Regions from separate parts of the Lactobacillus sp. ESL0225 genome, predicted to be linked through region 2. Evidence: predicted binding sites of a transcription regulator. Region 2 holds the regulator's gene; the other holds the start of a gene.

Region 1 (8,140 bases), on a different contig from region 2:
GTTATTCAACTTACGCCGAATCATTGCATAAATGGTATCAGTAATTGGCACACCTAAAATTGTTACTGGTACTAAGAGTGAAATAAAAGTAACATTCTTTAGTCCCTTTAAAGAAAAAATAGCAATCATAAAACCAATATACAAAGCACCTGTATCACCCAAAAATATCTTTGCGGGGTGAAAATTATATGGTAAAAAGCCCAGTAAACAAGCAGCTAGCATAAAACAACTAATTGGAATATAAAGTTGATTGGTATGTAAAAAAAAGTAACCAACAATTCCCATGGTAATCAGCGATATTAGTGATACACCATCAGCTAAGCCATCTAACCCATCAATTAAATCTACTGCATTAGTCAATGCAAGAATCCAAAAAATTGTAATTGGCAAACTCCACCAGCCCAAATTAATCTGTTTATTCAAGAGTGGCAAATTGAGTACATTCATCTTAATGTCAGCCAAAAAATAAATAATTAAAGCACCAATTAAAATGCCAAACATTTTTTGGCGCGGCTTTAGTTCTAGAATATCATCAATAATTCCCGTTAAAACAATTACACTAGAAGCTAACAATACACTAAAAGCTTCATGCGTGGGAAACTGCTCTCGCAATAGAACAAATGTACCAATATTATAGGTCACAAAGATACCCAAGCCACCAAGGGTTGGCATTGGTTTTTTATTAACTCTTCTAGCATTAGGATTATCAACCGCCCCCAAAACAAAGGCAAGACGCCTAATAAATGGTGTAATTGACGCTTGAATAATCACTAGAAAGAATAATTCAACAATAATTTTAAACATAGTCGACTACTTTCATAATTAATTGCTTTAATTATACAGGGTGAAGCAAAAATCCACAAATCACAAAATTTACTATTTAATAATTGAATTTTTTACTATATTTAAACACAAATCAAAAAAGCTGAATTTTTTAATTCAGCTTTTTTATCTTGCAACTGCGACTACCCTTTTTTCACGGATAACCGTAATTTTAATATTACCTGGGTAATCAAGTTCCTTTTCAACTTGCTTACGAATATCATGGGCCAATACAGTAATTCGGTCATCTGAAATCTTATCTGGCTTGACCATCACGCGAACTTCTCGTCCAGCTTGAATGGCATAAGCTTGATCAACTCCATCATATCTTTTAGCAATTTGTTCTAATTCAGTTAATCTTCTTATATAATTTTCTAAACTTTCACTTCTTGCCCCAGGTCGAGCCGAAGATATCGTGTCTGCCGCCACTACTAGCTCAGCAACAAATGATAACTTCGGTACATCACCGTGATGGGCCGCAATTGCATTAACAACTACATCTGATTCATGATATTTTCTAGTTAATTCTACACCAATTTCAACGTGTGAACCTTCAATATCATGATCGATGGCTTTTCCTATATCGTGTAATAATCCCGCGCGAACTGCTAATTTTTCATTTAAACCAAGCTCAGCCGCCATTGCTCCAGCTAATTTAGCCACTTCAATTGAATGCCCTAAAACATTCTGGCCATAGGACGTTCGATATTTAAGGCGACCAAGAATTTTAACAAGTTCAGGATTCATTCGATGAATCCCTAGCTCCATTAATGCGCTTTCACCAGCTTCATAAATGTCATCATTGACTTCTTTGCGTGCTTTATCAACCATCTCTTCAATTCGAGCTGGATGAATACGACCATCCTTAACCAGCCGTTCCATTGCTCGTTTAGCAATTTCACGTCGAATCGCGTCAAAGCCACTCAAAGTGACTACTTTAGGAGTATCATCAATTATTAAATCAACTCCAGTTAGAGCTTCAAAGGAGCGAATATTCCGACCTTCTCGACCAATAATTCTTCCCTTCATTTCCTCATTAGGCAAATTAACTACTGAAACTGTTGTTTCAGCAACAGTATCAGCCGAACTACTTTGAATTGCATCAATAATAATTTTACGGGCATAATGATCAGCTTTAACCCGAATTTCTTCATTACTATCCTTGATCATTTCTGCCCGTTCCTTAACTAGTTCATCAGATAATTGGGTCAAAACTAACTTCTGTGCTTGATCTTTACTCAGTTGAGCAACCTCGTACAGCTTTTCCTTAGTTTGATCGACTAAGTCAGTTACAACCTTTATATTTTTCTTTAGCTCTAGTTCTTGCTTACGAAAGTGATTTTCTTTTTCAGTTAATTCGGCTTCCTTTTCCGTCAATAAAGAGTTTTTATGTTCAAAAGTATCTTCTTGTTGCTTTAAACGATTAGTATCGCGTGCAACCAAATCGCGCTTAACATTTAATTCATCTTCAACCTTTTGTCGATAAGTTTGAATTTGCTCTTGCGCTTCAAGAATTTTTTCTTTTTTAATATTTAGTGCACTCTGCTTTAAAGTTTCAGCAGCTTGCTTTTGAAAACTTATTTCAGCTTGGGTAGCTGCCACTTGAGACTTTGCTTCAGCTAAAATATTATCAGCATTCTTTTTGGCATTTTGAGCTTTCTTTTCCCAAATATTTTTTCTGAAATAATAGCCAATAATTAAACCTAGTAAAATTGAAATAATAGCAATCGCGATGGGAACCAAAATTGTTTTTATCATGATTACTATCGCCTTTTTTTATTTTTAGATTATTCACACAAACTTAATGATAAATAACCTAATCACTTATGTCAATCAACTAAAAAAAACCTTGACCAAAATTTATAGATCAAGGTTAATTTCTTCAATTCTAGTTACTTTTGTCATCTACTTCTTTTTCAGCAGAAGTCGTTTTAGTTTCTGGCTTGGTTGCCTTAGCTTTTTTAGCTTTAGCATTTTCTGGATCTTCACGTTCAGAAATGGCTTCTTCATCAATACCATAAATATGACGAACTTCCTTTTGAACTTCAGCGTATATTTCTGGATGATCTTCTAAATATTGCTTTGCATTTTCACGCCCCTGACCAATACGTTCATCTTTGTATGAATACCAAGAGCCAGCTTTCGCAATAATATCTTTATCAGCTGCCATATCTAGCAATTCACCACTTTGGGAAATACCTTTGCCATACATCATATCTACTTCCGCAACTTTAAAAGGCGGTGCAACTTTGTTTTTAACAACTTTAATTTTGACACGATTTCCCGTTATTTCGCCACCAGTCTGCTTAATTTTTTCTGCACGTCTAATTTCTAAACGGATTGTCGCATAAAACTTAAGTGCGCGCCCACCTGGAGTCGTTTCCGGATTACCAAACATAATGCCAACTTTTTCTCTAATTTGATTAATAAAAATGGCAATTGTCTTTGTCTTGTTAATATTTCCAGAAAGCTTACGCAAAGCCTGACTCATTAAACGTGCTTGTAACCCCACATGACTATCACCCATTTCTCCGTCAATTTCAGCTTGGGGAACTAGAGCAGCTACAGAGTCGACAATTAAAATATCAATTGCACCACTTGTAATTAGTGTATCCGCAATTTGTAATCCTTCTTCACCAGTATTAGGCTGCGATAAAATGAGTGAATCCACATCAACCCCTAAGGCTTCTGCATATGCTGGATCCATTGCATTTTCAGCATCAATGTAAGCAGCCGTACCACCACGCTTTTGTACTTCAGCTACAGCATGTAAAGCAACCGTGGTCTTACCAGAAGATTCAGGACCATAAATTTCAACAATTCTTCCCCGTGGATAGCCCCCGACCCCTAAAGCTGAGTCAAGTGCAAGTGAACCAGATGGAATCGTTGAAATTTTAGTATCTGCTTTATCGCCCATGCGCATAACAGCGCCCTTACCGAAGTTCTTTTCTATTTTTTTAAGCGCATTTTCCAATGCTGCCTGCTTTTCATCTTTGGGCAAGACTTTTCCTCCTCTAAAATAATAATCACCAGTTTATACTCATTAATTATACGTTGCTTGAAGATATATTTGCAAGAAATATAGCGAACAAATGTTTAAATAAGCTTAAGCCCTACTAATATATATGCAAAAATAACCCATATTTTTTGATTTATTTTTTTAATCCTTTAGGTTGTACCCAATTTTGGACCAAGTTAAGCAATAGATCAACTAATACTGCCATTAATGCAGTGGGAAACGCCCCAGCTAAAATTATTGCGTTGCCGCTAGTTGCATTAGTACCGCGAATAATAATATCGCCTAATCCGCCGGCACCAACAAAAGAACCAATTGAAGTAATTCCAATTGCTACTACTAAAGCATTTTTTAAACCAGCTACAATTACTGAAATTGATAAAGGTAACCGAACCAAATAAAGTAATTGCAGCTTAGTCATTCCCATACCTTTACCTGAATCAATAATATTTTTATCAACACTGCACATGCCAGTATATGTATTTTTAATAATTGGTAACAATGAATATAGCGTAACAGTAAAAACAACTGTTTTTACTCCTAAACCCATTCCAATCATTACGATTGACAAAAGAGCAAGTGAGGGGATTGTCTGAATGAAATTAGCAAATTCAAGCACAAAACTTCCCAAATGTGTATTACGAGCAATCACAATTCCCAGCGGAATACCAATAATTGCTGCAAACAATACACCATAAACTGACATTAAAAAAGTACGATTAAATTGACTAAGTATATAATTGCCATTATGTTGATAATAATAAATAAATTGTTGCCATAAAGTTAAATTAGCCATTATTTTTACCCCTAAAAAAATTATGTTTTACCAAAAATTGATGAGCCACGGTAGAGGGTTCTAGTAATCTATCATCTACTTCAAAATTCATTCTTCGTATGTCATGAATACTAATATTCCCCACTAATCTCATCAAAAGAGGCTTAAGGTCGGGATGATTACGTAATAAATAATTATTAATTAACATGCCGCAATTATATGGCGGAAAAAAATACTTATTATCCTTTAATAATTTTAATCGATAGCTATCAATTCGCCCATCCGTAGAATAACCTAAAATCACATTCACTTTACCACTTTTTAGGGCGGAATAAACCAGACCAATATTCATTGGCTCAATTTTGGTAAAAGCCATATGATACGCTTGCTTAAACTGCCTATAACCAACTCCTGGTGCATTAATCCATTCCGAAGCAACTCCAAATGAAAATTTATTTTGCCATTGTTTTAAGTCAGAAATTTTATATAAATTATATTTTTTTTGTGCACTTTTTTTTACCATAAAGGCATAATTATTGGCAAAGCCATAAGTGGGAAGATATGTTTGATCCCACCTTCTTTTCGCCTCACTCCGCACTGTCTGATTGGCCCTTTTTGCATTTTTAATTGGAGCTAGATGTAAATTAGCAGTCAATTCACCCCCATCATAGGCAACCGCTTGGATGTCAGCATCATGACGATACAATGCTTGGTGCTGCATTGGGGCTGAACCTAAATTATTAACAATGGAAGCGCGATATGGCGTTTCATGTTCAATTAATTGAACAATTATGTTAGCGACAATTTGAGATTCAGTTGTTGTTAAGGCAGTTACTCTAATCTGATCACTACTAGGTTGATTATCAACTAATCCACACGCACAAGTAGCTATCATAGTCATAAATGTAATGGTAGAAATTAATATTTTTGCTCGTCTTTTCATTACTAAGCCTCCCTATATACCTTTAGGAATAATTTTTTTCTCTAGTAAACCAAGTAAAAAATCTGTTAATAATGCTAAAGCAATTACTGGGAGGGTTCCACCAAGAATTAAATCAGGTTGATAAAGACTAAGTCCACTAAAAATAAAATCGCCTAATCCTCCAGCTCCAATATAGGAAGCCAATGTTGCCCAAGCAATTATATAAATTGCAGCTAAACGAATTCCAGCCATAATTACCGGCATTGCTAAAGGGAGCCTTACTTTAGTAATTAATTGTATTTTGGTCATGCCAAGACCACGAGCAGAATCGATAATATTAGTATCCACATTAGTTAGTCCCACATAAGTATTACGCAAAATTGGCATTAAACTATACAAAAAAAGTGCAATAATTGCTGGCAAACGTCCTACTCCAAATAATGGAATCATCATTGCTAATAATGCAAGAGCTGGAATAGTTTGCAAAATGCTCGTAATCGAAATTATTATTTTCGCAATTCGTGGAATTTTTAGTAAAAAAACGCTTAAAGGAATTGCTACAATAATTCCTAAGGATAATGAAATAATCGCTATATAAATTTGCTGCCAAGTTTTAACAATTAACTCTAATCCATGTTGAGTTAAAAAAGCAACCATTATTTTACCTCTTTTTCTGATTTTTCAATTAAAGCTGTTTTATCGCCCCATATTTTTTCATAAATCACATTAACCAGGCTAGAACGAGTTACTATACCTACTAATCTTTCATTATCGTCAACAACCGGAATATATTGTCCAGCGCGACTTAAAATTCGACTAAAATTATCACGTAAATATTCATCTGGTCTTAGGACTGGAATTTTAGTTAATAAAATTTCACTAATCTTATTAGCGTGGTTATATTTTTTCTGTAACTCATTAATTGAAATATATCCTTTAAAGTGATTTTCGAGATCAACAACTAACAGCGTATCAACTCGATGTTCCTTCATCATTGCTAATGCAGCCGTTAAAGAAGCCGTTTGATTAATTTTGACGGGATCAGTGAGCATCACGTTTTTTACTTTAACAGTTTCATATTTTGCTTCAGAAAGGCGCTTTTCACCAATCAAATTCTCTACAAATTTATTTTTTGGATAGTGCAAAATTTCATCTGGTGAGCCAACCTGAATTAAATGACCCCCGTGTAAAACAACTATTTTAGTAGCAAGCTTTAGGGCTTCATCCATATCATGTGTAACAAACACTATTGTTTTACCTAACTTGGATTGTAAATTTTTCACTAAAGTCTGCAAACTTTCACGCGTAATCGGATCTAATGCACCAAATGGCTCATCCATTAAAATCAAGTTTTGATTTGCAGCTAAAGCTCTAATGACACCTACTCGCTGCTGCTGACCACCAGATAATTCATTAGGATAGCGATCTAAATATGATTTAGGTAACTGAGCTAATTCTATTAACTTATTTACAGCAACCGCTATTTTTTCCTTTGGCCATTTTAATAATTTTGGTACCAGAGCAATATTTTGTCGAATCGTCATATGAGGCATTAAGCCATTACTCTGAATCACATATCCAATATGTCGTCTTAAAAAAACAGGATTAAATTCTTTAACATTTTTTCCTTTAATTAAAACCTTTCCCTTAGTTACACTATTCATCCGATTAATCATTCGCATTAGTGTTGTTTTACCCGAGCCAGAGGTTCCAATTAGACAGCAAAATTCACCCTTATTTATTTTGAAGTTAATGTTGTCAACAGCTGGTTTGCTCATTTTAGGATATAGCTTTGTTACATTCTTAAATTCAACCATCGGTATATTTTTTACCATAATATTTCCCCCTTTTTTCAATAGTATTATAGTTCAATCCTATCAACATAATTAAAGACGGGCAATAATATACTATTACATATTTTTTAAATTATAAAACTAAAATAAAAAACACTAACATTGTTAGTGTTTTTAAATATTTAAAACTACATTGAACCTTTGAAGATATTCCAAGAACTACGAAAATAATCATAGCCAGAATATATTGTAAAAATCAAAGCAAGATAGAGTAAAACTGTTCCAATATGATAAATATCACCAATTAATAAGAAAATAATCGACAGCATCTGACAAGTTGTCTTAATCTTTCCCGGCATCTCAGCTGCCATTACTTGACCTTTATTTTCAGCTAAAATCAGCCGTAACCCAGTAACTGCTAACTCACGACAGACAATAATTGCCACAATCCAAGCTGGTGCTAATTTTAATGAAATTAACATAACAAAAGCAGTCATAGTTAACATCTTATCTGCTAATGGATCCGCAAATTTACCAAAATTGGTCACTAAATTGCGTGAGCGAGCAAGATGACCGTCAAACCAGTCAGTAGCTGATGCTACTGCAAAAACTATCGCTGCAATAACTAAATTCCAGTAAACAGTACTACCTGCTACTTTAAAACTTGCATCTCCGCCAAAGATAACAATTAACATAAATACCGGTATTAGAAATATTCTAAACACCGTCAACTTATTGGGTAAATTCATTCTTAAATTTTCCTCCTAAAATACAGTAATTAGTTACTGCTGCCACCTTGGTTATCAGACGAA
Region 2 (8,140 bases):
AAAAAAACGAAACAATAGGTGATTTATATGCCTATTATGGTAAGCTTTTAACAAAAAGTCAGCAGAATTATTTTGAAGATTATTATTACAATGATCTTTCTTTGAGTGAAATTGCGGCTAACCACCAGGTTTCGCGCCAGGCAGTTTATGATAATTTGCGGCGATGTCGCAAGCTTTTGTTTAACTATGAAGAAAAATTGCAAATGCAAAAAGAATATAATGAAATTGAGCAGGCATTAGCTAATCTTAGTGAGATTGTTAAGCAAAAAAAGCAGGACCAAGCTTTAAGTTTAATCAATGATTTATTAGCAAAAATGAGAGGAGAATAATTCATGGCCTTTGAAAATTTAAGCGAACGAATTCAAAAAGCATTACGTAATTTAACCGGTAAAGGTAAAATTTCAGAAGAAGACATTAATGCAGCGAGTAGAGAGATTAGACTAGCTTTACTTGAAGCTGATGTTAATTTTAAAGTAGTAAAAGATTTTATTAAAAAAATCAAAAAAGAAGCGCTAGGTAAAGAAGTTCAAGAGAGTCTAAATCCAGGGCAACAAGTCATAAAAATAGTTAATGATGAATTGACCAAGATGATGGGTTCAAGTGCAACTATTCTGAATAAATCAAAGCATATTCCTACAATAATTATGATGGTTGGTTTACAGGGTACTGGTAAAACAACTACGGTTGGTAAATTAGCTAATCAACTAATTGAAAAAGAAAAAGCGCGGCCATTACTCATTGCTGGTGATATTTACCGTCCAGCAGCTATCGAACAATTGCAACAAATTGGTGCTGATTTAAAAGTACCAGTTTATAGTGAACAGGATCAATCAGATGTAGCACAAATTGTCGCAAATGGATTGAAACAAGCAGAGCAAAACAAGAACGACTATGTGATTATCGATACTGCTGGTAGGTTGGAAATTGATGAGCCCTTAATGGAGGAGCTTGAACAAGTAAAAGAAATTGCCCAACCAGATAATATTTTGCTAGTTGTCGATGCAATGACGGGGCAAGTTGCTACTGATGTGGCAGCCGGATTTGATAATCGGCTTGATATTACCGGCATTATTTTAACTAAGCTTGATGGAGATACCCGAGGTGGAGCGGCGCTTTCAATCAGAGCGGTGACTGGTAAGCCGATTATTTATACTGGACAGGGTGAAAAATTAACTGATTTAGAACAGTTTTATCCAGATCGGATGGCCTCACGAATCTTGGGAATGGGTGATATGCTCACTTTAATTGAGAAAGCCCAGCAAGACTATGATGCCAAAAAAGCAGCAGCTGTTGCAGCAAAAATGAAAGAAAATACTTTTGATTTCAATGATTTTGTTGATCAATTGGAGCAAGTTGAAAAGATGGGGCCGCTTGATCAAATAGTCAAAATGATTCCAGGAATGGCTAATAATCCGCAATTAAAGAATATGAATTTTGATAAGAAGCAAATTGTTTATGTTAAAGCAATTATTTCTTCAATGACTCAAGCAGAACGTGAAAATCCAGAATTACTTAACCCCAGTCGCAGAAGAAGAATTGCTGCCGGCTCTGGTCGTCCGATTGTAGAAGTAAATCGAATGATTAAGCAATTCAAACAAGCTCGCGAGATGATGAGTAAAATTACTAATGGTAATTTTAAAGGGATGGAAAATTTACCTGGGATGAATTCACCGATGGGACGCATGGCTATGAGACACATGGGTAAAAAGTTTAAAAAAAATAAAAAGAAACGAATGAAAGTTAAGCGCTACCATTCTTAATCAATATGTTAAGGAAAAACACTTTACACTTTTTCAAAAAAGTGCTATATTATAATCCGTAACTTTTAGGAGGAATAAATTTATGTCAGTTAAAATTCGTATGCGCCGTATGGGTGCTAAAAGAAAGCCTTTTTATAGAATAGTTGTTGCAGATTCAAGAATGCCACGTGATGGCCGTTTTATTGAAGAAGTAGGTTACTACAATCCTGTTTCAGAACCAAAAGAATTGAAACTTGACGAGGATAAGATTTTTGAATGGCTAAAGAAGGGTGCACAACCTTCTGACACAGTTCGTTCACTACTTTCAAGTGCCGGTTTAATGAAGAAGTTGCATGATTCAAAATTCAATAAATAATGAATTTGCCGGTTAAAAGTTTGAGGCCTCTTATGCTTCAAACTTTTTTCTTTTGAGTTAGGAGAAAAAATGCAATTTTACGATGTTGCAAAAATTTTAACTACCCATGGCTTAGCGGGAGAACTTAAAATCGCTTTAATTACCGATTTTCCGCAGGAACGTTTTGTTGCGGGCAATAAATTATCCCTAAAAAATGACACTGATAGAACTTTAACAGTTAAAACTGCCAGACCATTTAAGCAATTTTGGCTAGTTCAATTTACCGAAATTGATACAATTGAAGTCGCAAAGCAGTTAATGGGTAAAATATTGGTAGTGAGTGAGCTTAATCAGCATCAACTACCTCCAGGTACATATTATTATCGTGATATTTTAGGTTGCCGTGTGCTTGATAATTTAACTGGTAATGATTTGGGGCAAATTACTGGCATTGAAGCCCCTGGTGCTAATGATGTGTGGGAAGTTACTGAAGATTCTGGGAATGAATACCTGCTTCCTTATATTGATGAAGTAGTTAAACAAGTCGATATTACCAATAAAAGAGTTTATGTTGAGTTACTGGAGGGTTTGCGCGATGCAGATTAACGTATTGACTCTTTTTCCAGATATGTTCACGCCTTTACAAACTTCGATGCTTGGTCGCGGACTTGAGGACAATAAGTGGCAATTAAATTTAGTCAATTTTCGTGATTTTACAGCTGATGTTCACCATCATGTTGATGATGCACCATATGGTGGTGGCGCCGGAATGGTCCTACAGATTATGCCAATTAAAAGGGCACTTGATTCCTTAAAAAACAAAGGGAAAGTAATCATTACAGCTCCGCAAGGAAAGATTTTTAATCAACAAGTTGCTCAAAATTGGGCACGTGAAGAAAATTTGACCTTTATTTGTGGTCATTATGAAGGTTTTGATCAACGGGTTTATGATATGGCTGATGAAGTTGTTTCAATTGGTGACTATGTTTTAACTGGTGGGGAACTGCCAACGATGAGTATGATTGATGCAACTATTCGCTTGTTACCTGGTATTTTAGGTAATGCTGCTTCACCTATTGATGAAAGTTTTTCTCATGGATTATTGGAGTACCCACAATATACCAGACCTGAAAATTTTGAAGGCATGAAAGTACCGGCAGTTTTAACTTCTGGTAACCATCAAAAAATTGCTGAATGGCGGCATAAAGAAGCGTTGAAAGTGACATATCTTAAAAGGCCGGACTTGCTTGAAAAATATGTTATGACTACAGCTGAAAAAAAGATGTTAAGTGAAATTAAAGCTGAAATTAACAAAGCTTGATTTGCAATCAAGAATTTGCTAAGATAGTTCAGGTGCTATACGGGCACTAATAATTAGGGGTGTTCCGCTGGCGGAAGTAACGTTAATGAATGCCGAAGAAGGAGAAAAACAATGGATCCATTAATTCAAGAATTAACTAAAGAGCAATTACGTGATGATATTCCTGATTTTCGTGCAGGTGACACTATCCGTGTTCATGTACGTGTTGTTGAAGGTAGTCATGAACGTATTCAGATGTTTGAAGGTGTTGTAATTAAGCGTAAAGGCGCTGGTATTGCAGCTGCTTACACTGTTCGTAAGATTGCTTCTGGTGTTGGTGTTGAACGTACCTTCCCAGTTAATGATCCACGTGTGGCTAAAGTTGAAGTATTGCGTCATGGTCGTGTACGTCGTGCTAAGCTTTACTACTTACGTGAACGTCATGGTAAGTCTGCAAGAATTGCTGAGAAGCGTCGTTAATCAAATAAAAAGTAGAACTATCTTTTTAATAAGGACAGTTCTATTTTTTTATGTTAAAATACCAGCAATCTTATTTTAGCTAGGAGGTTTTAAAGTGCAACGGCCTTTTTTATTAGATTTTGACGCAAATCGAAACGCAGTATTAGAGCCAGACCATGAAAGAAGTAAAGTGAATTATCACTTTCACCGAAAATTGTTATTTGCATTTATTACAAATGATGCAATAAAACGATTTTTAATAGTATATCCGCATCGTTTAATAGGACAATTTGATTGCTTTGAAGGTAAAACCCCCATTTATGAAGTTGAAATTGGTCAAGAGAAAATCACATTTTGTCAAGCCAAACTTGGTGCTGCAGCTGCCACTGAATTACTTGATTGGCTAATTAGTTATGGGGTTAAGCAAATATTAACGATTGGCTCGGCTGGAACATTGGTTGACCTGCCAGAAGGTTATTTTTTATTACCAACTAAGGCAATTAGAGATGAAGGTACTTCATTTCATTATATAAAAGCCAGCAACTTTGTTGACTTAAACTCAGCTTATTTAAGCCGAATTGAATTTTTAATGAAACGAAATGGTTTAAAAGCTAAGAAAGTTTTAACCTGGACAACTGATGGTTTTTTCAGAGAAACTGCTCAAAAAGTTCAACAATTTAGAAAACTTGGTGCTGCTTGTGTTGAAATGGAGTGTGCAGCCATGGCTGCATGTGCACAATTTCGCCGAGTTGATTTTGCGCAAATCTTATTTACGGCAGATTCATTAAGTAATATTGAATGTCACAATGATAGGGGCTGGGGGCTGGATACTCATGAAACCGCCCTCACCTTAGCGGCTAAAATAATTGCTGAAGTTTAAACATACTTTGTGAAAAATATGGTTGTGAAACCTATATGAAACATTGACGTATTTCACAAAATAAAATAAATAAGTTGATATTAAAGCATTTATCAAAAAAATAACGCCAAAACTTTGTGAATGGAATAAATCTAATAGATGTGGAAAATTAGCATTGCTTTTTGTTATCGGACTTTTTTATAAAAAAACTACAAATATCAATTTAATTGCAGTTAGATATTTGTAGTTAAAAGTTATTAATCAGGCTTTTTTAGCCAATTTAGAAAATGTTATTGCGATAAAGTCCAACCACTTTACCTAATATTTGCACTTTATCTAAAATAATTGGTGCCATATTGTCATTTTCAGGTTGAAGACGATAATGATCTTTTTCTTTATAAAAGCGTTTAACGGTTGCTTCATTTTCATCGGTCATAGCAACTACTATTTCACCATTAATTGCTGAACTTTGCTTGCGAACAATAACATTGTCACCGTTTAAAATGCCAGCATTAATCATACTTTCACCATGAATTTTTAGCATAAATAGGTTATCTGAATCATTAGCCAAATCTGGCGGAAGAGGAAAATAATCTTCGATATCTTCAACTGCTAAAATTGGTTCACCAGCGGTTACCACACCAACTATTGGAATTTCAGTAGCTTTAATGCCCAAAACTTTTTTGCCTTGAGCGGTTACTTCTAAGGCACGTGGTTTAGTAGCATCTTTAAGCAGAAGTCCTTTTCGTTCAAGTCGTGTTAAGTGACCATGAACAGTTGAAGTAGATGATAGTCCTACTTCATGGCAAATTTCGCGCACAGTAGGTGGGAAGCCACGCTTTTGTACAGTATCATAGATATATTGGAGAATTTGCAGTTGTTTAGGATTTTGCTTGGTAGTCATAAATACGCTCCTATAGTAATGACAATTATCTTAAGTTAAGTTTATTTTAGCAGATATTATAGCTATATGCAAACAAATGTTCTAAAAGCTTAGACTTTTTTTATAGTTAAAAATAAGGTAGACTTTTTTATTGAGAGGTGCAAAGAATGACAAAAGACAAAGAAAAAAAGATGGTTGACCGAATCAATGAACTTTATCATAAGAAAAAGGCTGAGGGTCTAACTGCTGAGGAAGAAAAAGAACGAGAAAAATTACACCAAGAATTTATCAAAAACTTTCGGGCCAGTTTTAAGCAAGATGTTGAAAATTTGGTAATACTTGATAAAGATGGTAAAGAAATTACTTCTGAAAAAGCTAAAGCGATTCAACGGAAAAAAGGTTTAAGAAAAAATTAACTTTAGCCTTTAATTTTAAATGATTTTTAGGTAAGATATATTTATTGGACAAATTGAGGTGACTGTTTTATGAATTTAGGGTTAGAAATTTTTTTAATTATTATTGCACTACTAATTGGTCTTGTAGGAGGCTTCTATGGTGCAAGAACTTATATGAAGAAATATTTTAAAGATAATCCACCAATCAGTGAAGATATGATTGTTGCCATGATGTCACAAATGGGACAGAAACCTTCGGCTAAGAAGGTCAACCAAGTAATGAACATGATGAAACATCAAAAATAAATAATTTTACTAGATTGAAAAAGACGGGGTTTATCTCCGTCTTTTTGTATAAATAAAGTTAGGTGAATAATGAGTATATTTTATAAATTAAGTTGGTTCTTTAAACAGGAGAAAAAAAGGTATCTCATCGGTATCACATTTTTAATACTAACATCTTTTGTCAATTTAGTCCCACCACGTATTTTAGGCTTAATGGCTGATCAATTAAATCAAGGACATATTTCTTGGAGTGAATATACCTTACTGATTTTGACAATTATTATTGCTGCTTTATTATTATATAGTTTTCGCTACTTTTGGCGAAAGCAAATCTGGGGTGGTGCTGCAGAACTCGAGTTACAATTACGGTCAAAGCTATTTCGTCATTTTATGGAAATGGATCGGACTTTTTATCAAAGACATCGAACTGGTGATTTGATGGCTCATGCTACTAATGATGTTTCGGCAGTGCAAGAAGTAGCAGGTGAGGGGGTACTGACCCTAGTCGATTCTTTGGTCATGGGCTTATCTACTATAGTTGCTATGGTGATTTTTGTAAACTGGCGTTTGACAATAGTTGCTTTATTACCCTTACCATTTTTAGCTGTCGGGGCTTGGAAGTTAGGTGATAAACTACATGACTCGTTTGATAAATCTCAAGCAGCTTTTTCCCGTTTAAATAATAAGACGCAAGAATCAGTTTCTGGAATAAAAGTAATAAAAACTTTCGGTCAAGGAAAAGCTGATGCGGCAGCATTTAATGCTATGGTTGCTGATACAATTCAAATTAATAAACAAGTATTTAAGTGGGATTCAATGTTTGATCCCTTAAGTACCTTACTGATTGGCTTAACTTATGCTATAACTATCATTTATGGTGGGCTAATGGTGGTTAATCATTCATTATCAGTTGGTCAGCTAGTTTCCTTTATTGCTTATATTGGCAATATGGTTTGGCCCATGTTTGCAATTGGCTACCTTTTTAATATTTTAGAACGTGGCAGTGCTAGTTATGATCGGATTGAAAAATTACTAGCTGAAAAGCCTGAGATTACAGATGATAAGGCTGACCCAAATTTATCTGCGACTGATATTACTGGCGATTTAGTATATCATATTAATTCTTTTGCCTATCCTGATGAACCTAATCTCCCCGTACTACATCATATTAATTTCACTTTAAAGACTGGGCAAACATTAGGTTTAGTCGGTAAAGTTGGAGCTGGTAAAACTTCAATCATTCAACTGCTTTTACGGGAATTTGATAAGTACGATGGTCAAATTACATTGAATGGTTTAGATATTCGGCAAATTCCGTTAGAACTTTTATTAAAACAAATTTCTTACGTTCCACAGAATAATTATTTGTTTTCAACTAATATTCAAAATAATATTTCTTTTGCAAAAACGAACGCACAAAAAGCAGAAATTATTTCGGCTGCAAAAAAGAGTGATTTACATGAAGATATTATGCAAATGCCAAGAGATTATCAAACTTTGGTAGGGGAAAATGGTATTTCGCTTTCTGGAGGACAAAAGCAACGAATGTCAATTGCACGTGCTTTGGTTAAAAAAAGTCAAATATTAATTTTGGATGATGCTTTATCGGCCGTTGATGCCAGAACTGAGCTGGCAATTTTAAAGTCTTTAAATCAAGAACGCAAAGACAAGACAACAGTGATTGCAACTCATCGCTTAACTTCAGTAATGCATGCTAACCTGATTTTAGTATTAAAAGATGGTCAAATTGTTGAGCGTGGAACTCATGACCAGTTATTAGCTGCTCATGGTTGGTATGCAGATATGTGGCAAAAACAAGAATTAGAAGAAAAGGTTGGTGAATAGTGTGGACGAACAAGAGACGA

Evidence for each region. Region 2 encodes LexA, which represses DNA repair genes until DNA is damaged. Its sites were predicted from a motif close to CNAACANNTGTTNG; they were not measured.
Region 1: recA (recombinase RecA) is a predicted target of LexA. The motif match lies at 3,908-3,921, and genes of this name have one in related genera.

The regions. Positions count from the first base shown of each region.
Region 1 covers NZ_REHK01000006.1:144,311-152,450, reverse strand. Annotated here, with positions in the region: gene F5ESL0225_RS02425 (glycosyltransferase family 4 protein) at 1-804, opposite strand, end outside; gene rny (ribonuclease Y) at 949-2,580, opposite strand; gene recA (recombinase RecA) at 2,711-3,823, opposite strand; gene F5ESL0225_RS02410 (ABC transporter permease) at 3,975-4,634, opposite strand; gene F5ESL0225_RS02405 (glycine betaine ABC transporter substrate-binding protein) at 4,627-5,556, opposite strand; gene F5ESL0225_RS02400 (ABC transporter permease) at 5,569-6,192, opposite strand; gene F5ESL0225_RS02395 (ABC transporter ATP-binding protein) at 6,192-7,370, opposite strand; gene pgsA (CDP-diacylglycerol--glycerol-3-phosphate 3-phosphatidyltransferase) at 7,517-8,077, opposite strand; gene F5ESL0225_RS02385 (RodZ family helix-turn-helix domain-containing protein) at 8,107-8,140, opposite strand, start outside.
Region 2 covers NZ_REHK01000008.1:5,022-13,161, reverse strand. Annotated here, with positions in the region: gene ylxM (YlxM family DNA-binding protein) at 1-329, shown strand, start outside; gene ffh (signal recognition particle protein) at 333-1,760, shown strand; gene rpsP (30S ribosomal protein S16) at 1,843-2,115, shown strand; gene rimM (ribosome maturation factor RimM) at 2,185-2,700, shown strand; gene trmD (tRNA (guanosine(37)-N1)-methyltransferase TrmD) at 2,690-3,415, shown strand; gene rplS (50S ribosomal protein L19) at 3,527-3,874, shown strand; gene F5ESL0225_RS04875 (nucleoside phosphorylase) at 3,969-4,733, shown strand; gene lexA (transcriptional repressor LexA) at 4,993-5,616, opposite strand; gene F5ESL0225_RS04865 (DUF896 domain-containing protein) at 5,763-6,011, shown strand; gene F5ESL0225_RS04860 (YneF family protein) at 6,081-6,296, shown strand; gene F5ESL0225_RS04855 (ABC transporter ATP-binding protein) at 6,366-8,120, shown strand; gene F5ESL0225_RS04850 (ABC transporter ATP-binding protein) at 8,122-8,140, shown strand, end outside.